2 regions of the Colwellia aquaemaris genome follow, and region 2 is predicted to be linked to the other one. Evidence: predicted binding sites of a transcription regulator. Region 2 holds the regulator's gene; the other holds the start of a gene.
The links. Region 2 encodes MetJ, which represses methionine synthesis genes. Its sites were predicted from a motif close to TAGACGTCTAGACGTCTA; they were not measured.
Positions count from the first base shown of each region.

Region 1: the regulator MetJ is predicted to act here: its motif matches at 7,768-7,785, upstream of AC27HL_RS14815 (cystathionine beta-lyase).

Region 1 is NZ_BAAJLV010000005.1:119,735-130,669, forward strand. Features, by position in the region: gene AC27HL_RS14780 (DUF924 family protein) at 1-473, shown strand, start outside; gene AC27HL_RS14785 (YqaE/Pmp3 family membrane protein) at 590-748, shown strand; gene AC27HL_RS14790 (VOC family protein) at 899-1,270, shown strand; gene AC27HL_RS14795 (DUF6841 family protein) at 1,421-1,936, shown strand; gene AC27HL_RS14800 (LysR family transcriptional regulator) at 1,967-2,833, opposite strand; gene dinG (ATP-dependent DNA helicase DinG) at 3,003-5,105, opposite strand; gene AC27HL_RS14810 (DNA polymerase II) at 5,212-7,689, shown strand; gene AC27HL_RS14815 (cystathionine beta-lyase) at 7,823-9,010, shown strand; gene AC27HL_RS14820 (winged helix-turn-helix domain-containing protein) at 9,080-10,935, opposite strand, start outside.
Region 2 is NZ_BAAJLV010000007.1:103,824-114,758, reverse strand. Features, by position in the region: gene trpS (tryptophan--tRNA ligase) at 1-524, opposite strand, end outside; gene rpe (ribulose-phosphate 3-epimerase) at 567-1,238, opposite strand; gene AC27HL_RS16840 (TorF family putative porin) at 1,575-2,240, shown strand; gene metL (bifunctional aspartate kinase/homoserine dehydrogenase II) at 2,334-4,841, opposite strand; gene metB (cystathionine gamma-synthase) at 4,902-6,059, opposite strand; gene metJ (met regulon transcriptional regulator MetJ) at 6,291-6,623, shown strand; gene AC27HL_RS16820 (VOC family protein) at 6,703-7,113, opposite strand; gene ccoG (cytochrome c oxidase accessory protein CcoG) at 7,314-8,693, opposite strand; gene AC27HL_RS16810 (sigma-54 interaction domain-containing protein) at 8,889-10,313, opposite strand; gene AC27HL_RS16805 (prenyltransferase) at 10,562-10,935, shown strand, end outside.

The DNA of each region.
Region 1 (10,935 bases), on a different contig from region 2:
ATCCAAACTTTGATCAAGAAATAAAAGCGCGTTTTCTTGATTTACATAAAAGTGCCAATTGTGGCGAGCTGTTTCATTGGCGTAATACTGCGCAAGGGCGGTTAGCTGAAATACTAGTGCTGGATCAATTTTCTCGGAATATTTTTCGAGATACCGCCAAAGCATTTGCATCAGATACACTTGCCTTGGTTTTGGCACAAGAAGCGGTAAGTTTAGGTGCAGATAAAACACTCGCTGACAATCAACGTAGTTTTATGTATTTACCCTATATGCATAGTGAATCAGCAGCAATCCATCAACAGGCCATAAAGTTATATACTGAGCTAGGTAATGAATCGAACTTGTCGTTTGAATTAAAGCATCAAGAAATAATTGCTCGTTTTGGTCGTTATCCACACCGAAATAATATACTTGCTCGTCAGTCTACTGCAGAGGAGTTAGAATTTTTACAACAACCTGGCTCGTCATTTTAATATCGCTGAACAATATCATTTACTGAGCCAGCAAAAATCTCGATTTGTGCTATTAATTAAGTGGCTAAGCAGTAACTTTAGCTTTGTATAACAACAATTAAAAATAGGAAGTTAGTATGAATAAATTAGTACATATCATTCTTGCCATTTTTTTACCGCCTGTAGCTGTTTTTCTTAAGTCTGGGGTTGGAAAAGGTTTGCTGATCAACATAATTTTATGTTTGTTTTTCTTTATCCCGGGTGTTTTACATGCCATTTGGTTAATTACCAAATAACAAGTACACGACACTTTACTTGCACATAGGCAATAAAATTTACCTAAGTAGGTTAAGTTGAAGAGAACTATGGTCCCATTGCAGTTTTAACTATTGCAGTGGGACTAATGTTTTAACGCATGACAATATAAAAGTATTGGAGAATAAATTATGAAATTAGATTGTTTTTCTGTCAGTTTAGCAGTAAAGGATTTAGAAAAATCACGCGACTTTTATCAAAAATTAGGCTTTAGTGTGTTTGCCGGAGAGTTAGCACATCAATATTTAATAATGAAAAATGGCGATACCAATATTGGCCTTTTTCAGGGCATGTTCGAAGGCAATATTTTAACTTTTAACCCTGGTTGGAGCCAAAGTGCTAGTAATCTTGAGAATTTTACCGATGTTCGTGAATTATTGGCAAAAGTTGAACAACAAGGAATTGAAGTTACAAGTAAAAACATTGAAGGGGAACAAGGGCCAGCTAGTTTTTCATTTTTAGATCCTGACGGTAATGCCATTCTTATTGATCAACATCGTTAATCTCTTGCTTGCTAAGCATTGGTTTTTTTATGGTGCATTTTTGCAACCTGCAGAAAACATAATAATCCACGACATGCTTTTTCCTAGATGATAGTGTCTCTTAAGTTACATTTACTTAATGATGAGTTTATTTTTATAAAAGGATAAAGCGTGAATATATATAAAAAATTAACATTAGCGGCTGTGCTAATCATTAGTACAGGAACAGTATTTGCTGCCAATATAAACAAGGAGAAAGCTGATAGTGATTTAGCTGAAATTTCCCAAGTATTTAAAAGTTATATGAAAAAGTATAACCATTTCATAAAAAATCAGGAGTTAAAGTTATCTCCTGTTTTGTATTCAGAGCAAGTAATGCTGATTTCGGGTAATGGTAAGTCTACAACATTAACACCTGAAAAAATGAATCAAGGGGTGACAGGTTTTTTAACAAGATTAAAAGCCAAAGGAGTTAGTAAAGTTGCTTGGGAAAATGTTGAAGTTAAGTTATTAGCAGATAACATTGCTATAGCAAGTAATGTTGCCGTGCGTTTTTTAGCAAATGGCGATGTTTATGATCGCGCTGGTGCGACATATTTTTTAAATAAGGCAGCAACCGGATGGGAAATATCTGCGTTTGCACTCCATGCACCTGAAAAAAGTCTGAATTTTTTATCTGAGAGTTAACCTTATTTGAAAAGCTAATTGCTAAAACTGTTAGACAGCCTTTCCGCTAATTAGCTTTTCTTTTATTCGCAGTGAATTAGTTAAAAATGTCATTAATAGTTTTATACGTGGCACGTTGCGTAAATCGGGATGAGTAAGCACCCAAATATCTTGATGAGGAAATACCATGTTTTTATCTATGCGGCGTAAGCCCTTTATTGAATCAGCGATGTAACACGCCCCCATTGTCATACCTTGTCCTTGTGCAGCAGCATAATGTCTCAGTACTAAATCTTCTATTCGCATGGCTATGCTGGCATTTGGGTAAGGAGAGTTTTCAATCCAAGCCGGTCTGGCACCAATATTCGTCAACCATTGATACTCTGTTTCATGCCTTGCTGAAAGATATTGTGCACTGGCGTAATAGCTTAAGGCGATGGGGAATAATCTATGGCCAACTAAATGCTCAGATGGTTGATTGGATACCCGAATAACCACGTCTGCCTCAGATCTATCCAAATTAGCCAATTGATATGAAGTTTGCATATTCAAAATAATTTCAGGGTATTGCTGCTGAAAGTTGTGCAGTTCTTCTAAAAGAAGGTATTGACCAATAGCCGGTGGTATAGAAAGGTTGATTTCGCCTGCTAGTTCCAGTTGATGAGTTTTCTTTAAACGGTTATCACTTAGGGTAAGTTGCTCAATTTTTTCGGCAGAAGTTAGCAGCGTTTTACCCGATGCAGTTAGCGCATAACCTTTTGGTGTTAAATCAAAAATATCAGCACCATATTTTTGGTTAAGATTAGCTAGGCGTCGTGAAACTGTACTATGATTCAAGGCCAATTGCTGCGCGGCGTTTCTCAGTGTTTTACCCCGATAAACAGCGAGTATTAAGCGATAATCGTCCCAATTTTCCATTTAAATACCTAAGCCAACGAATACAGTTAACATCATCATACGGGATAACTTTGTTGGAATGAAAAACTATTTAATTGCTAAATGTTACCAAAAACAGTTTGTTATCAGTTTACTAGTTTAGTTAAGCATTGAGTTGTTAATTTATTTACAAAGTTAAAGGCGATAATCTTTATTCAATAATACGTTTAAAAGGCGGCAGTGAATTTAATAGGTCTTTACCGTAGCGTTTACTGACAACACGCTTGTCCATTAAGGTTATAATGCCGTAATCTTTTTCGTTTCTAAGCAAGCGGCCTGTGGCTTGAATTAGCTTTTTTGAAGTTTCAGGCACTGAAATTGACATAAACGGATTGCCGCCTTTTGCCGTTATATATTCAGCCTGTGCTTCCTCAACAGGGGAAGACGGCACGGAAAAAGGCAATTTGGTAATTATAACATTGGTTAAATAGTTGCCAGGTAAATCTAACCCCTCTGAAAAGCTTTGCGTACCAAATATAATGCTGACTTTTTCTTTATCGCATAGTGCTTTATGTGTTTCGATAATTTTTTGTCGTGATTGTTCGCCTTGCACTAAAATACTAAGTTTATTTTTTTCACGCAGGGCAGTAACCACTTTATCCATTTGCCAATAGGATGAAAATAATACTAATGTTGCTTTTCCACGCTTAATTAACGCTGGTAGCTTTTCAATAAGTTCATCAGTAAAGCCATCGGCACTGGGTTCATATTGCATTTTTGCTATCATTAATTGCGCATTATTTTGATAATCAAATGGTGAATCAACTTTTTGATACTGGCTGCCATCGTTAGTTTGCAAACCGGCTTGTCGACGAAAGTGATCAAAAGAGTTTAGTGCCAAAATTGTTGCCGAGCATAGAACCGCACCTTCACATTTTGACCACAACATATCTTCTAATGTGAAGCCAACTTCAATTGGTGACGCACACAATAAATAGTCATTGCGTTTACTTTCAAGTTGCTCCATCCAACGCGCCATAGGTGCACCTTTTTCACTGTCGGTTTTTGCGTACATTTGCCAGAGTGCATTGAAATTTTCTAGCCGTTGGATCATAAAGCCGGATTCAGCCAATAATGGCTCAGCTAAATACATTTGTGTGTCGCCATCTTTAACCGATTCCATCAAAAGGTTATAAAGCTTATTCAAATGGCTAAGTGATTTTTTAGAACTTTCACTTAAATCTTCTGCCCAATTTTTTAAAGACTTTGGAATTATTCCGTTTTCATAACGAAATAATGGCGTTTGATTTTTGCCGTTTTTTGCTGCCGTATCGTTGAAATAAATACTGCGATTATTGTCGATAAAAGCTAACACTTTTTGCATGTCGGCTAGAATATCTCGACAATCATCGGCTAATTTTATCGATGGTGAAATAGCACTTTGCGATTTTACTAATTTTGCAATTTTGTCACCGGTTTCTTGTAACTTTGCAAGCCAGTCAAGGGCTCCCTTGATGGTAAGGCTGGCGCTAGAGTGGTCACGCGTAACCTTGGGAAGGTGGTGAGCTTCGTCAATAATGTAAAAAGTCTCTTCAGGTGAAGGTAAAATTCTGCCGCCGCCCAGTTCTAAATCAGCAAGTAGCAAACTATGGTTAACAACGAGAACATCAGCGGCTTCCATTGTTTCTCTCGCTTTATGAAATGGACAATGTGCATGCTCAGATAAGTGCTTTAAGCAGCTGTGTTTGTCAGCTTGAATTTGTTGCCAAATTACATGATTTACGGGATCAGGCCAAGAATCAATATCGCCAGACCAAGAGTTGTCTGACAGCGCTTTATGCATGTTATTTAGCATTCTAATATCATGCGCTTGTGGTTTTTCCGCGAAAGTAAAACCCACTTGAGGGTTATCATCATTGGTTACAGCTTGAGATAATTTTTGTCGGCAAACATAGCGCTGTCGGCCTTTGGCTAAGGTGAAATTAAAATCAAGGCCGCTGTGTTTTTTTAAAAACGGTAAATCTTTATCAACTAACTGCTCTTGTAGTGCAACGGTGGCAGTTGCAATGCATACCTTTTTGTTTCTACTAAGTGCTAATGGGATTGAACCTAAGGCATACGCTAGTGACTTCCCCGTACCTGTGCCGGCTTCAATAGTGATGATTTTGCGTTGCTTGTCATATTCGCCAGCTAATGTTTTGGCAATTTCGGCAATTAAGAAGGTTTGTTGTTTGCGTGGGTTAAAATTGTTTAGGTTTTCACCTATGCTTTTATAGGAAGTTCGAATAACTTGCTTAATTTTTTCGCTTAACATTGCGGCTGTGGTTTCCTAAAAAGAATAGATGATTTACACTGCTGTATATATTAACAGTTTATTTGGATTGGTTGCACTAATTAATCCACTTGGTATTCGTCACTAAATGCAAATTTCTCCGCAAAATTTAAATGAACAGTCAAATATAGTGAATTTACAACGTGGTTTTATATTAACGCGTTCAGTGCGTGATCTAGGTAATGCAATCGAAATTACCTTGTGGTTAAAAACCCCTAAAGGCCCAGTTGAGCTTATTATTAATAATGAACGTGCAGTATTTTTTATTGAACATCAGCATGTTGATTCAGTTCAGCGTATTCTTAAAAGCCAGCAATTTAATTCTACACACATTAAGCCAGTCGCTTTAAAAACGTTTAACCAAGTGAAGGTTAATGTTGTTTATTTTTCTACCTTAAGAGAGTTTTATCAAGCAAGAGAAATTTTGAAAAAACAAGGTATTAAGTGCTATGAGGATGATTTTCGTCCTGATGATCGCTTTTTAATGGAACGTTTTATAACAGCTGATCTAGTTTTCTCTGGTCGGCAAGTGCCAATAAAAAATATCCCATTCCAACAAGCGAGATCACAGACAAATTATCAACGCTTTGAACAAGTAAAATGCAAGCGCATAGATAAAGCACTGCAAACAGATATTCAGTTAACGACGGTTTCGTTAGATATAGAATGCTCAATGTCGGGAGAGCTTTATTCTATTGGTTTGTACAGTGAAATGTGTCAATGCGTATTTATGATAGCTAATAGTGAAGAGGCTCAGCGGGAGCAAGAACAAAACACAGATGCAGATATCGAAATCATCTGGCAAGTTGATGAGCAGGCATTATTACATAGTCTATTAGTGTGGTTTAGTGAATATGATCCTGACATCATTATTGGTTGGAATGTCATTAACTTTGATTTTAACTTATTGCAAAAGCGCTACGATCTTTATGAAATTAAATTTGCGATTGGACGAGATGGCAGAGCACCGCATTGGCGTAAAAATATAGCCAGTGAACAACAATTTATTGAAATAAACGGCCGAGTTATTTTAGATGGCATAGATTTATTAAAAACTGCCACTTACAGTTTCCCAAGCTTTTCACTTGATAATGTTGCTAATACCTTGTTAGGTATAGGTAAAAAAGTAAATGATGTTGATAACCGCGTACAAGAAATTACCGATAACTTTAACCACAATAAAACTGCACTAGCACTATATAATTTGGAAGATTGCCGTTTAGTATCATTGATATTTCGCCATACCCAATTATTAGAATTTGCTATGTTACGAGCACAGCTAACGGGCTTAGCCATTGATAGAGTTGGCGGCTCAGTTGCGGCCTTTACCAACTTGTATTTACCGAAATTACATCGTAGTGGTTATGTGGCGCCAAATATGGGCGATGGCGACCAAGGCTTTGAATCACCTGGCGGCTTTGTTATGGACTCTATTCCGGGTCTTTACAACAATGTTTTGGTACTAGATTTTAAAAGCCTGTACCCCAGCATTATCAGAAGTTTTAATATCGACCCTATGGGTTTAATAGAAGGTCTGAAATCGCCCGAAACAGCTATAGAAGGCTTTGACGGCGCGTATTTTTCACGAGAGCAACATTTTTTACCGAATATTATTACCGAACTATGGAAAGAACGTGATAAAGCAAAAATAGAAAAAAACGCTGCTTTGTCGCAAGCGATAAAAATTATTATGAATTCTTTCTACGGTATTTTGGGCTCAACAGGGTGTCGTTTCTTTGATCCTCGTTTATCGGGTTCAATTACCAAGCGCAGTCACAGCCTGTTAAAAACCACGAAAACTTGGATAGAAGCAAAAGGTTATCAAGTGATTTACGGCGATACCGACTCGATATTTGTTCATATTGGTGACGAGCAAACACCGGAGTCGAGTAAAATTTTAGGCAAAACACTACAGGACTATATAAACCAGAAGTGGCAAGCGGTGTTACTGGAACAATTTAATATAGTGAGCGAGCTTGAAATAGAGTTTGAAACCCATTTTAGTAAATTTTTAATGCCAACAGTACGTGGACAAGAAGTTGGTACAAAAAAGCGCTATGCCGGCTTAGTTTTGAAAAATAACGAGCAACAACTGATATTTAAAGGATTAGAGAGTGTTCGTACTGATTGGACTGAATTGGCAAAGCAGTTTCAACGAAAGCTATACCAAATGGTATTTAATGATCAACCTGTGGCGGAGTATATTAAACAAGTTGTTGCAGAAACTTTGTCTGGATTACATGATGAAAACTTAGTTTATCGTAAACGATTACGCCGTAAACTTGAGCTGTACGTAAAAAATGTTCCGCCTCATGTTCGTGCAGCAAGACTCGCTGACGAAATTAACAAAACGCAGGGCAAACCACTGAAGTATCAAAATAAAGGCTGGATAGAGTACGTAATAACTACCAGTGGGCCACAAGCGAAAGGGTGTCAGACCGCACCGTTAGATTATCAGTTTTATATTGATCGACAATTACAAGCGGTTGCCGATGCCATATTACCGTTTATTAATACCAATTTTGATGAAATTACCAACGCGCAAATGAACTTGTTTGATTGTTAGTGGTATAAGATCAATTAAAACTATGTCATGACAAAATAATTCGTGCTTCTTTACGCCATCCGATATATAAAAGAGCTATAGATGGCTAGATAGCTAAATTTGTGCAGTATTAACGTTGGGAATTCTTGGGCTGATGAAAAAAGAAACAAAAATTATTAATGCAGGTCGTAAAAGCAAATGGACGCGTGGTGTTGTAAATCCGCCTGTAGAACGCGCGTCAACCGTGGTATTTGATTCTGTTAAAGAAATGAAACATGCAACGGCGAATAAAACTAATCAGGTATTGTTTTATGGTCGTCGCGGTACGTCAACGTCATTTGCCTTTAGTGATGCGATGACAGAGTTAGAAGGCGGTGCAGGTTGTGCTGTTTACCCGTCAGGTACTGCCGCTATTACCAATGCGATTTTAGCTTTTGTGAAAACTGGTGATCATATTTTAATGGTTGATACCGCTTATGAACCAACAAGAGATTATTGCGATAAAATTTTAGCTAAGTTAGGTATAGAAACCAGTTATTATGATCCATTAGTGGGTCGTGATATTGAATCACTCATTAAGCCTAATACCCGAGTTGTTTTTCTTGAATCGCCTGGTTCAATCACTATGGAAGTGCAAGATGTGCCAGCGATTGCAGAAGTTGCGCACCGACATAATTGTGTTGTAATGCTAGATAACACTTGGTCAGCTGGGGTGAATTTTCAACCATTTGACTATGGTGTTGATGTTTCTATTCAAGCTGCAACAAAATATATTGTTGGTCATTCGGATGTAATGTTAGGCACAGCAACCGCAAATGAAGTCCATTGGCCACAACTTAGAGAAAGCAGCTACACCATGGGGCAATGCACTTCGCCAGATGATTTATACTTGGCTATGCGCGGTATTAGAACCTTGCCGGTAAGGTTACAACAACATCAAGCAAGTGCGTTAAAAATTGCGCAATGGCTGTCTAATCGTGAAGAAGTGGAAACAGTGCTTCATCCTGCTTTTGAGTCTTGCCCTGGGCATGAAGTATTTGAACGTGATTTTACTGGCTCTAATGGTTTATTTTCATTTGTATTAAATAGAGGTAATCAAGCAGCACTAACCGCGCTTTTAGATGGTATGAAACATTTTAAAATGGGCTATTCGTGGGGCGGGTTTGAAAGTTTGATTCTTGGCATTGCTAAGGTTGGAAATTTACGCTCAGCAACACAGTGGCCTTATGAATATCCACTTATTCGTTTACATGTTGGTTTAGAAAATGTTGATGACTTAATTGCGGATTTAGAGCAAGGGTTTGAGCGTTTAAACGCAAGACTTAATTGTAGTAGCTCATAGCTATTCTGATAGTTATGCTTGATAATTTTTGCATAACCTGACAGGTAGCCAAGAGCTAAAAAGAGACATTCAATACATAGTGCGATGGACATCGCCTTCGAGGCTATTAGCGTCGCTCACTATTATGTTGCCTTTACTTATGTCATAACTAAAAAAGTCATTCAATGGTAGTTTCCGGCGCTCAGATTTTCTATTAATTGGAACGACATAAAGATATTCATTACCGTTTTCTGCATTAACGTAATAAAGGTTATTTGAATCGACCTTTACATGATAAAAATCAATTGGTAAGGATATTTGCGTATTAATAAAACTTATTTGTTTAGAAGGAGTGTTGTCATCACGGGATGAATAGCTTGCTTGGTATAAGGCGTTACTTTGTTGTTCAATAAAATAGACAAGTTCAGGTTGTTCATTGTCTTTCAAACCATACGCCCATCTTCCATCAAGTTTTAGCTTTTCATTGTTAGAGAGCTGGACTACTACCAATTCAGGGTTTCCATTAACAACCTGAGTAATAGCCACACTCTGGCTTGCAAGCCAATCCAAAGCAATGATTGGGTTTTTACTTTGATAAATTAAATGTTTTGACTTAAACGCAGTCAATGGTTTATTTGGGCTTAGTTCACTTATGGGAACTTGATAAACCTTGTTATCAACATTTAATAAAGCATGTTTATCGTTTTCAGAAATTGCAACATATTTGAGCCAATGAGAATTAGGTAAATTAGTGACTACTTTAGCCTGCTTATATTGATTGTTTGCTAAATATAATTGCATACGGCCACTTCGTTTTGAAACGAATAAATACTTATCGCTTTTGTGAAATAGTGCGGGATAAACATCAAGCACTGATGAATTATCAATAGAGTTGATGTTGTTGGACGAAATTAACCAGCGATTGTTATAGTTTTTGTTCTCTGTACTAAAGAGTATATTTTTCCCGTCAGGCAACCTTGCAAGCTTTGGTAATATTTCTTCTGATATATTGATAACTTCAGTAGCATTTTCGCCATTTATGTCACTTTTGATGATTCGCTGGGCAGGTGGAGATGCAAAGTAATACACTTGCTCTGAGTTATGATGCCATATAGCCTCATACACTGGCTTTTCAAACTTAATACCTTTTGTTATTTTGTTATCCGATAAATTTAGCGACAGTAACTGCGTTTTGTAGTCACTATCAGTGCTCATTACTAAAAGTTTCTTGCCATTAGGGGATATATCAAGACTATGGTGTCCCCAGCCCTTGGGGTGTGGTTGAGTAACAATCCTGTGCTCGCCAGTATCAACATCAAAAGCATAAATTTGATTCGGCCAATAATTCTTAGGTTGAGCAGCATAATAAAAGGTATTTTGACCAACATGATAATCTATATCTTTGACTCTCTTATTACTGCAATCAAATAGCTTTTTGGATGCTTTACTTATTTGATTTAGCTCTTCTGGCGCTGGTAAAAACTCTTGATAAACTCCGCATTTATTCTCCAAAATATCAAGGTAAAAAATGGTAGTTTGATTTGCATTACTGTCATTAATGATAGAAATGATTTGACTAATATTGCCTGCTATTTTTGCTTGGTTAGTGACTGAGGTGTCAATATTTTTTAGCCATAGCTCAAGACTTTTATGGTCATCATTTGCTTTCAAATAATATAAGTGCGTATTGTTTGGATGCATTATAGGAGACAGCTCTGCACCTTGATCTCGCGTTAATGCTACCGAGTAACTAATATTTGAGGAACTTTTGGTACTAGCTTTAAATATCATGAAATAGCTTAAAGCAATGACCAAAATAACAGTAAAAGAAATCCCTATATGAGTTTTCCACTTTTTTTCCAAAAAACCAAATGAGGCCATTTGGGCTGTGTTTTCATTAATTAAATTTGAACTATTTTGGGTTAAATCATTTTGACGTGAAGCGA
Region 2 (10,935 bases):
GGTACCTTAAATGTTTCACCATGCAAGTTATTAAAGCGTGTTGCTATATCACGAGCTAATTCTAAGTGTTGCTTTTGATCATCGCCTACAGGCACTTGGTTAGCGCCGTATAATAAAATATCAGCTGCCATAAGTACTGGGTAAGTAAATAAACCAGAATTCATATTCGCTTCAGACTTAGATGACTTATCTTTGTACTGCGTCATACGGTTTAACTCACCCATTTGGGTATAACAGTTTAGCACCCAACTCAATTGAGCGTGCTCAGGCACGTGTGATTGAATAAAAATGGTACTTTTTTCAGGATCAACGCCACAAGCTAAATACAAAGCCAAACCGTCTAATGTTGCTTTACGTAACGCTTCCGGTTCAGGACGAACAGTAATAGCATGCTGATCAACCAACATGTAATAACATTCATGGCTGTCTTGCATGCTCACCCATTGCTTTAATGCGCCAAGGTAATTACCAATAGTTAACTCGCCCGACGGCTGACAGCCACTTAATACAATAGGTTTACTCATTTGTTATCCTTCAATTATGCTTATTTCAATTTTTCTAACTATTTATTTAACTTTCGCCAACTCGGCACGCATTTCATCAAGAGCGACTTTGTAATCTGGCTTTGAAAAAATAGCCGAGCCAGCCACAAACATATCAGCTCCTGCTTCAGCTATTTCAGCAATATTATCGGCCTTAACACCACCATCAACTTCTAAACGAATATCAAAACCACTGGCATCAATTTTTTCACGTACTAAGCGTAACTTATCAAGAGTGGTTGGAATAAATGATTGACCGCCAAAACCAGGGTTAACTGACATTAATAAAATAACGTCTAATTTATCCATAACAAAATCTAAAATATGTAGCGGTGTTGCCGGATTTAAAACTAAGCCTGCTTTACAACCATTGTCTTTAATTAATTGTAATGTTCTATCAATATGATCGCTGGCTTCGGGGTGAAAAGTTATAATATCAGCACCCGCTTTAGCAAAATCTGGAATAAGGCTATCAACGGGTTTCACCATCAAATGCACATCAATTGGCGCGGTAATACCGTAATCTCTTAACGACTTACACACCATAGAGCCAAAAGTAAGGTTTGGCACAAAGTGGTTATCCATAACATCAAAATGAACCACATCAGCACCCGCACTGAGAACGTTTGCGACATCGTCACCTAAGCGAGCAAAATCAGCAGATAAAATTGATGGAGCAATTAAAAAATCAGACATAGAAACACCCTCGATAAATTCTGCGCTACTTTAACTTAAATAGGTTGATTTTGCGACTCAGATCATCGACAAAATTGCTCGCTAGTTATCTTTTAATTTTATTTTTCTGCAATTTCTAAAATTTTGCATATCATTATATTTAAGCTTATGCACTTTTTTTGCACATAAGTGAATATTCCTTGCACCAAGACAGTTCATGCGAGGCACTAAGGACAAAGGAAAACCGCCCAGGATTACCACTTAACCATTTGATAATAAGAACATTTACAAAATTAAATTTACACAGGCATTGTCTTTGCAATGTTCGAGATAATTATAAAACTTAGTGGAACCAACATGAAAAAAACAATTACAGCTTTATCTGTTTCAACCATATTCACATCAACAATGCTTATAGCTTCTTCAGCGCACGCTGTTGAGGGCTTATCAGCTAATGCTGCCGCATCCAGTAACTATTTGTGGCGTGGAGTAACCCAAACCACCAACTCTGCCGCGGTTTCTGGCGGTATTGATTATGAGCATACATCAGGTTTCTCAGTTGGCACTTGGGCATCGAATGCTGATTGGGCTGAAAACATGACCTATGAACTCGACGTTTATGCTGCCTACTCTAATGAATTAGATAATGGTTTAGGCTACAGCGTCGGGTATATTTATTATGCTTATGATAGCGATGCTGACTCAGATTTCAGTGAAGTGAATTTTTCACTTTCATACGACGCGTTTTCAATTACCTACAACACTTTAGTTGATTCGGATGCTGATGGTGATTTTGGTGACGATACTTATATTTCAGCCGATGCGGCCTTTGAAATTTCAGAAGGCTTAGAGCTCGGCCTGCATGTTGGCAGTTATGACTTTGACGCTGGCGGCGATTATGTTGACTATGGTATTAGCCTAAGCAAAAACGGTTTTACTTTTGCTATTTCAGATACCGATATTGATGGTGCTGATGGTGATGTAAATTTTGTTGTTAGTTATAGCGTTGATTTAGACCTTTAACATAGCAAATCAATTATACCGCGCGTGTGCTTTGGCCATATTTAAGGGACACGCGCTATATTTCACCAATTCAAAAAACTACTCTCGAGCACATTAGTTTAAGCCTTTAATTTTAACTTGTTGCTGACGATGTGCCAATTGCTGACAAACCTTAACTAAATCAGCATGAATACCGCCTGCGGTAACATCTCGCCCGGCACCAGGGCCGCGAATAATCAAGGGGTTTTGCTGATACCAGTGACTTTTAATTTGGAAAACATTATCGCATGGCGTTAATTGAGTAAACGCGTGCTGAAAACTTAACTCTTCTAAACTCACTTTTGCCCGTAATCGGCCATCTTCCTTAACAAATTTAGCAACATAACGAATACCAGATGATTTTTCTTTTGCTTGGTTCAAACGTAGTAAGAATAAGTCATCAAGCTCTTCAGTTCGTTCAAGAAACTCCTGTAACGAAACATCTCGCAACGAGTCTGGCACTAGACTTTGGCAATCAATGTCTTCAAGTGAAAGCTCAAAGCCAGCGGCTCGCGCCAATATTAATAATTTACGCTGTACATCTCGGCCAGATAAATCTTCTCGCGGATCTGGCTCGGTAATACCTTGCGCTAGAGCATTGGCCAACAATTCTGAAAATGGTGTTACGCCATCATAATATTGAAATAGCCAAGATAAAGTCCCCGAGAAAATACCAGAAATTTCAGTGATCACATCACCGCTATTGATTAACTCTTCAATAGTTGAATTAATCGGTAAGCCTGCCCCTACTGTCGTGTTACCCAACCAATAGCTATTATGTTCTTTCGCTGTACTTAGCAATTGTTGATAATTTTCAGTCGGTGAAGAGGCCGCCCACTTATTAGCGCCAATAACATGGATACCTTGCGCGAAAAATTGTTGATATAACTGACTAAACGCCTCACTAGGTGTGATATCAACAACTACTAATTCATCATAAGGGTGATTGGTTAACCAATCTAATAACTGCTCACCTTCATAAGCTTTTGCTTGTTGTTGGTAATGCTCCAACGCGTTACTGACATCAATACCATCAGTATTAATTAGCGCTTTTTGTGAACCGACTAAACCAACCAAGTGAAGATTTTCCAATGCTGGTAAACCTGCTAACTGTTTTGGCAGTATTTCTAAAAATCGCTGACCGATATTACCTAAGCCAGCTACAACCAAGGCGATATTTCTGGCATCTTTAGTCATGTCGCCGTGGATATTATTCAGTAGCTCTCCAGTGCAAGCCTCCGGCAAAACCGCTATATAACTGTGTTGGTTTTCTGCATGGACAAAATGCAATGTTCGCTGATGCCTTAGCGCTCTTTTAAATCTTGCTCGCATACCACCTTGCTGTGCCACTTGATAACCTACAGTGGCAACAATAGCGACAGGTTTAAATGAGACCTCAGTATCATGACTTGCCAGCCATTGGCTTAACGCCTTTTGTTGCTCTTGAGTCACCACCAAGTAACCTTCATCTAGGTTATAGCACACAGGAGTAAACTCTTTCACCGCGCGAGCACCCGATTCTCCAAAAAAGCTAACTGACGTAGCAAGGATCAAATCATTTAAATAGGTCACGGAAAGCTCTTGTTTGGCAATTTGACCAAATTTACCAATTTCGCTGCCGCTAACCTCTGGCGCAAAACTACTGGCAACATGTAAATGGGTATTGTGATTTTTTAACGGCTGTAAAGTTTTTGCGTGTAATACCGGATTACCTAAACGCCCCAACTCATTTGCAACCGCATTGGGTAGACGATGTAATTTTCTTGCCAGCGGCACCACTCTTGGATCGGCACTATAAATACCATCAACATCTGTCCATAAAGTAACATTACGAGCACCAGACAGAGCTGCCATGATAGTTGCAGAATAGTCACTGCCATTACGACCTAATGTGCAAGCTTGTAATTGCTGGTTGCGAGCAATATAGCCAGTCACTATCACCAGCTGATTTGCTTGCTGCAACGGCGAAAGTTTCTCGGCGCTGGCAAGATAATCAATAGCACAAGTTTTTTCATTGCTTAGCAATAAAAAATCTCTAGCATCTAGCATATAGCTAGGACAAACGCTTTCGTTTAATACCGCTGATAATAACCGTGCTGACCAAACCTCACCTAATGCCAGCAAATCGTTTTGATGCTTGCTAGGATTGCTTAGTAAATGCGCTGAGATATTGGCAATATCGTCGTTCAGTAATGCTTTTAGCCTTGCCGCACTACTTGCATTGAGTAATTCTTCAATCAGTGCCACTTGCGAATCACGTAGTGCGACAATCGCATCAGCTAATGTTTCAGGTAGTAGTTCAACCACTAAATCGGTTTTATTTCCTACAGGCGCTGCTTGCTTAAGCTCATAATGTTCTAGTGCCAATTGGTAAATAGCAAATAATGCATCTGTTGTGTCGCCGTTAGCAGAAACGACAATAACGTCATTGAGTTGGCAATGCTGGCGAATAATATCAACGACACGCTCAATACAGGCCGAGGTTGCTAAACTACTGCCACCAAATTTATGTACATTACAAGCAGCTTTAGCCAACTGGTTTTTTGTGGAAGTAAGCTCCACAGCTGAATTTACGTCTGTCATTTTATTTCCAAGCACATGCGCATGTTTATCTAATTAAAAATTATCTTGAGACTATTTCGGTTATATTTGACTAGCGGTAAGTGCCTGCGCTAAATCTGCTAAAATGTCGTCTATGTCTTCAATCCCAACTGAAAGGCGCACTAAAGACTGAGTAATACCTGCGGCAAGTTGCGCTTCAATTTCCATGCCCGCATGAGTCATGGTTGATGGATGACTGATCAAACTTTCTACCCCACCTAATGATTGCGCTAAAGTAAAAAATTCAAGTTTATCAAACAGCACCTTTACTGCTTCAACACCGCCTTTAAGTTCAAAGCTCATCATGGCGCCAAAGTCATGCTGCTGCTTTTTCGCTAACTCATGCTGCGGATGGTTAACTAGCCCTGGGAAATACACTTTTTCCACCGCCGGATGTTGCTGTAAAAATTCGGCAACCGCATTGGCATTAAATTGGTGCTGCTTCATGCGTATCGGTAAAGTTTTCAAGCCCCGTAGCGCTAAAAAGCTGTCAAATGCCGAACCGGTAATACCGATACAGTTAGCCCACCAAGCAAGTTCTTCACCTAAGGCTTGCTCTTTGGTCACTAATACTCCACCAACAACATCACTATGACCATTGATATATTTAGTGGTTGAGTGAAAAACAATATCAGCACCTAATAACAAAGGTTGCTGCAATGCTGGCGATAAAAAGGTGTTATCAACAGCAACCAAAGCGCCAGCTTGATGAGCTTGTTGAGTAATATCTTCAATATCCACCAAACGCAGTAACGGGTTACTTGGCGTTTCAATTAGCACTAGTTTAGGTTTTGTTGCTAAGGCCTGTGTTAATGCCGCTTGATCATTTTGATCAACAACAATTAACTTAAACTGCCCACGCTTGGCAAGATGGGTAAACAGACGAAAACTGCCACCGTAACAATCATGAGGAATAACCACAGTATCATCGGTATTTAGCAACTGACAAACCAGATGTACGGCTGACATTCCCGTGCTAGTGACAATACCTAGCGCCCCTTGCTCTAAATCAGCAATGGCTTGAGCAAACGTAGCACGAGTTGGATTACCCGTACGTGAATAATCAAACTGACGCTTTTCATTAAAACCTTTCAGTGCATAGGTGCTAGAAAGGTGAATTGCAGGAATAACCGCACCATGATGTTGGTCACTATTAATACCTGCACGAACCGCAGTTGTGGCAATTTTTTTCTCGCTCATGTGTGCTCCAGTATAGACATTCTTCTATATAGATGTTTGGACGTCTATAAATCTAAACGGTTTAAAGTGTGCGGTCAAGTACTTTAGACATCTAACCTTCTACACATTCGTTATTGACTCACGCCTCACAACCAGTAAAATTAGCCGTCAAGAATAAACTTATAACTTACTGGTATACCAGATAAGCTAATTATAGGTTTTTCATAATCATTTAAGCATAGAGGAATATTCATGGCAGAGTGGAATGGCGAGTATATTAACCCTTACGCCGAACACGGGAAAAAAAGTGAACAAGTAAAAAAGATCACCGTGTCTATCCCTTTACGTGTGTTGAAAGTGCTAACCGATGAAAGAACACGTCGTCAGGTAAATAACTTACGTCATGCAACCAACAGCGAACTATTATGTGAAGCATTTTTACATGCTTTTACTGGCCAACCATTGCCAGACGATGCTGACTTAGCAAAAGACAATACACAGAAGCTACCGGCCAGTGTTCGTAAAGCGTTAGAAGCACAAGGTGTGACTGACTTTAGCGAATACGAAACAGAAGTAGAAGATTAAAGCGAAACGAGTATCCAAGAGATTAATAAAGGCGCTTTAAGCGCCTTTTTATTTTTGAGCTAAGACTATCTACCAATTATTAACCTGCTTGATTCAACTGTAATAAATCCCATTTAGTGCCATATAAATCTTTAAAAACAACGACTGTACCGTACTCTTCTATTCGTGGCTCCTCGGTAAATTCAACGCCATGAGTTTTCATGTGCTCGTAGTCGCGCCAAAAGTCATTGGTTTGTAGAAAGAGAAAGACTCGTCCACCGGCTTGGTTGCCAACAGATTTTTTTTGCTGATCATCACTGGCTTGCGCTAGCAACAAATTTGTCCCGTTTGAATTTGGTGGGGCGATTTGTACCCAGCGCTTGCCAGCACCTAAATCGCTATCTTCAATAAGCTGAAAGTTTAGTTTTGTGGTATAGAATTCAATAGCGTCATCATAGTTTTCAACAACTAAGGCGATATTCGATATTCTTTGCTCAATGGGGTTTGTCATGATCACTCTATTCGCTAGGTAAAAAGTTATTTTACCGTATTTTAACACTAACAATAAGTAAGGATAACTGAATTATCGAGGTGATTGATACTGTGCACGCCAATGTGATTTACTGCAGCTGTCTTGCAGGCCTTAGCTTTTTCCAAAAAAAAAGGCGCCCCATCGACGCCTTGGTTAAATAACCCAATCTACACACCAAATTAGTTTGAGAAAAATTTCGTCTCCGTTACTGCTTTTACTTCCGGCTTATCGCTAACACTGACTTCCAGCGACACTTCACTAACTCGGCCTTTAATATCGTCAGCAGCCATAGTTAAATGCACTGGCACATTGGCAATTTCTCCTGCTTTAATCAATATGTCTTTATCTGCACTTAAGCTCACTTTGTTATCTAATACATTGACGTTAAAGTGGCGATCTATTTGTGACTTATTAGTAATTTTCAATAAATAGCTATTCGTAACATTATCTTCAAAATCTAGCTGATAAAGTGCCGCTCTGTCTCTAAGCACTGAAAATTCAATTGGCACCCGCACCTGAATGGTATACACCATAAAAGCCATAGCTAGTATTGATAAAACCCCGTAACCGATAATTTTCGATCGCAACAATTTAGCTTTTTTGCCAAGTAATGCATTTTCACTGGTGTAACTAATTAACCCTTTAGCATAGTTAAACTGGCTCATGGCTTGATCACAGGCATCGGCACAAGCACCACAATTTATGCACTCATATTGCAGGCCATTACGAATATCAATACCAACTGGGCAAACTTCCACACAAAGATTACAGTCAACACAGTCTCCTAGCCCTAGCTCTTTAGGATCTTGCTTGCGCTTACGGCGACCACGATTTTCTCCACGTAGTTTGTCATAGGCAACCAATAAGGTATTTTTATCGAACATAGCAGATTGAAAGCGTGAGTATGGACACATATATATGCACATTTTTTCACGGAGCCAACCGGCGTTTCCGTAAGTACAGACAGCAAAAAACAGTACCCAAAACGTTGTTAAACTATCCCAATTAAATTGTATTAAATCGAGATACAGTTCGCGTGTCGGCAAGAAGTAGCTCATAAAGGTGGTGGCGGTTAAAAAAGCCATTAAGCCCCAAAGCAAATGCTTAGCTGATTTTCTCGCGACTGTGTCTAGCGTTTTAGGTTGCTTATCGCGCTTAATTCGTTGATTACGACTCCCTTCAAGTAACTCTTCAACCCAAATAAAACTGAAGGTCCAAACAGTTTGTGGACAAACGTAGCCACACCAGATTCTTCCTAGCCAAGTGGTAACAAAAAATAGTAAGTAACAACTCACTATCAACAGACCCGCTAACAAGGTGAAGTCTTGTGGAAAAAAGGTTTGTGAAAAAATATGAAATTGCTGTTTACCAATATCGAGCAGCACAGCTTGATTACCTTGATAATTAATCCAAGGCAACAAAATAAATATCATGACAAATATAATGCCGGTAAGTTTTCTAATTTTTTGATAGCGCCCTTTTTGCTTACGAACATAAACGGGGGATTCAGACTTGTACGGCTTAATGATCAAATCTTCGGCTTTATAATCAAACTTCATGGTTTACTAATAATACGAACAACAGGATACTCGCTATTAGCAAAATAAAAGCCAACTACAAAATAAAACTTAACGTATTGTTTTAATTAATTAAAAGCATAAGTCACTTATAATCTCAAGCCTCAAAAGCCGCGATATAACGCGAATCCACGATATATCGTGCAATCAATAATAATTAACTGTATATTACCGGGTTTAAGTTGGTCTAATGATTTTTAACTTTTTCATCCGAGACCGTAACGTGCTTTCAGGTAAAGCGAGTAGTTTTGCTGCCCCCATTTCTCCACCGATACGCCATTTGCAAGCTTTAAGTACAGTGCTAATATGCTTTTTCTCTGCTTGTGCCAAGGTGTCAAATTCAACTAATTCCGGTGCTTTTACTGAGCTTTTAAAATTAAAATTTAGAATGTCTGATTTTGCTAAGATCATTTCTCGTTCTAATAAATTCTGCAGCTCTCGTATATTACCCGGCCATTGATACTGCATTAATTTAGCTAAACTGCGATTACTTATCGCCGTAATACTCTTTCCTAGTTTTTTATTCAACGAGCTTATTATGGCTTGTGACAGCAATGGAATATCTTCTTGTCGATCTCTTAACGGCGGCACAGTAACGGGGAAAACATTCAGCCGATAGAATAAATCAATTCTAAAATCTCCATTAGCCACCATAGCAGACAAATCTCGATTGGTTGCCGCAATAACACGAATATCAATGGCCAGTGTTTCACTGCCACCTACACGCTCAAATTCTTGTTCTTGCAGTACCCGTAATAATTTCCCCTGTGCTTCCATAGATAACTCGCCGATTTCATCGAGAAAAAGCGTGCCGCCGTTTGCTAGTTCAAAGCGGCCTTTACGACGCTCTGTTGCGCCGGTAAAAGCGCCTTTTTCATGGCCAAATAATTCTGACTCTAATAAGCTTGGCGTAAAGGCAGCACAATTCACTTTCACCAATGTGGAGTTTTTCCGTTGACTTAAGGCATGAATATTACGTGCCACCAGCTCTTTACCTGTACCATTCTCACCAAGAATTAATACCGTACTATCAGTTTGTGCCACCAGTTCAACTTGCGAGAGCATTTTCGTAACAACCGGGCTCTTGCCTACCAAACCTGCTGAGGACCACTCTTGTGCGAGTTCATTTTGCAAATAGGTATTTTCAGCTTTCAATTGCTCGGTGAGTGATTGCACATTTTCTAAGGCACTACGCAATGCCAGTTCAATTTGTCGCTGCTGACTAACATCACGAAATACCGCAACCGCGCCAATGATTTCTTTATTCTTAAAAACCGCCTGTGTAGTGTATTCTACAGGGAAACTACTGCCGTCCTTGCGCCAAAAAACCTCACCGCTAACTTGTCGAGAAATGCCGTCAAGTGCGGTATTGAATATTTTGCAATCACAGGCCGGGTAAGGTTCGCCATTGCTATAACTGTGATGATGAAACTGATGAATGTTTTGACCGAGTAATTCAGCGGATGACCAACCTGTCATTGCTTCCGCCGCTGGGTTAATAAAAATAGCTCGTCCTTGCGCATCTACACCGTAAATACCTTCACCGACAGCGTTAAGCAATAATTCTGAATCTGCAAGATAGGCTTTAATTTCTTTATTCATTTTATCTCCAAAATCATGCGTAAATGGCTATAGAAAACTTACGTAATAGGCAAACCAGCATAAACCACGATATATCGAGGACATTATGAATGAGACTAACTGAATAGGAAAGGTTACTTTTAGCAGATAAATTAAATAATTATCAGCTTTTTTGATTTGTTCGACTATTACCTTACTTTCGATATTCCTATTCTTTACATTTGGCACTAAGCTAGTTTTGATTATCAACATATAGTGGAATGGAAACCATGAAAGAAAACTTTAACGCACTATTTAGCGCCATGCGTTTACCATTTTTATTACTCACCTTTTCGGTTATTTTCTTGGCACTGTCTATAACCATACATAGTGGTGCCGAAATATCAGTTATTGACAGCACATTAGTATTTATTGGCGCTTTATCGGCGCATATTAGTGTTAATTTATTAAACGAATATCAAGACTTTCATAGTGGCCTTGATTTTTTAACAGTCAAAACACCGTTTAGTGGTGGTAGTGGTGCATTAATAACAACACCTTCAGCAGCGAGTTTTGTCGCCAAAATGAGCATTTTATTTTTATTCATTACTAGCGTCATTGGTGTCTACTTTGCGTTGACGACAAGCTTAAAAATCATTGCAAT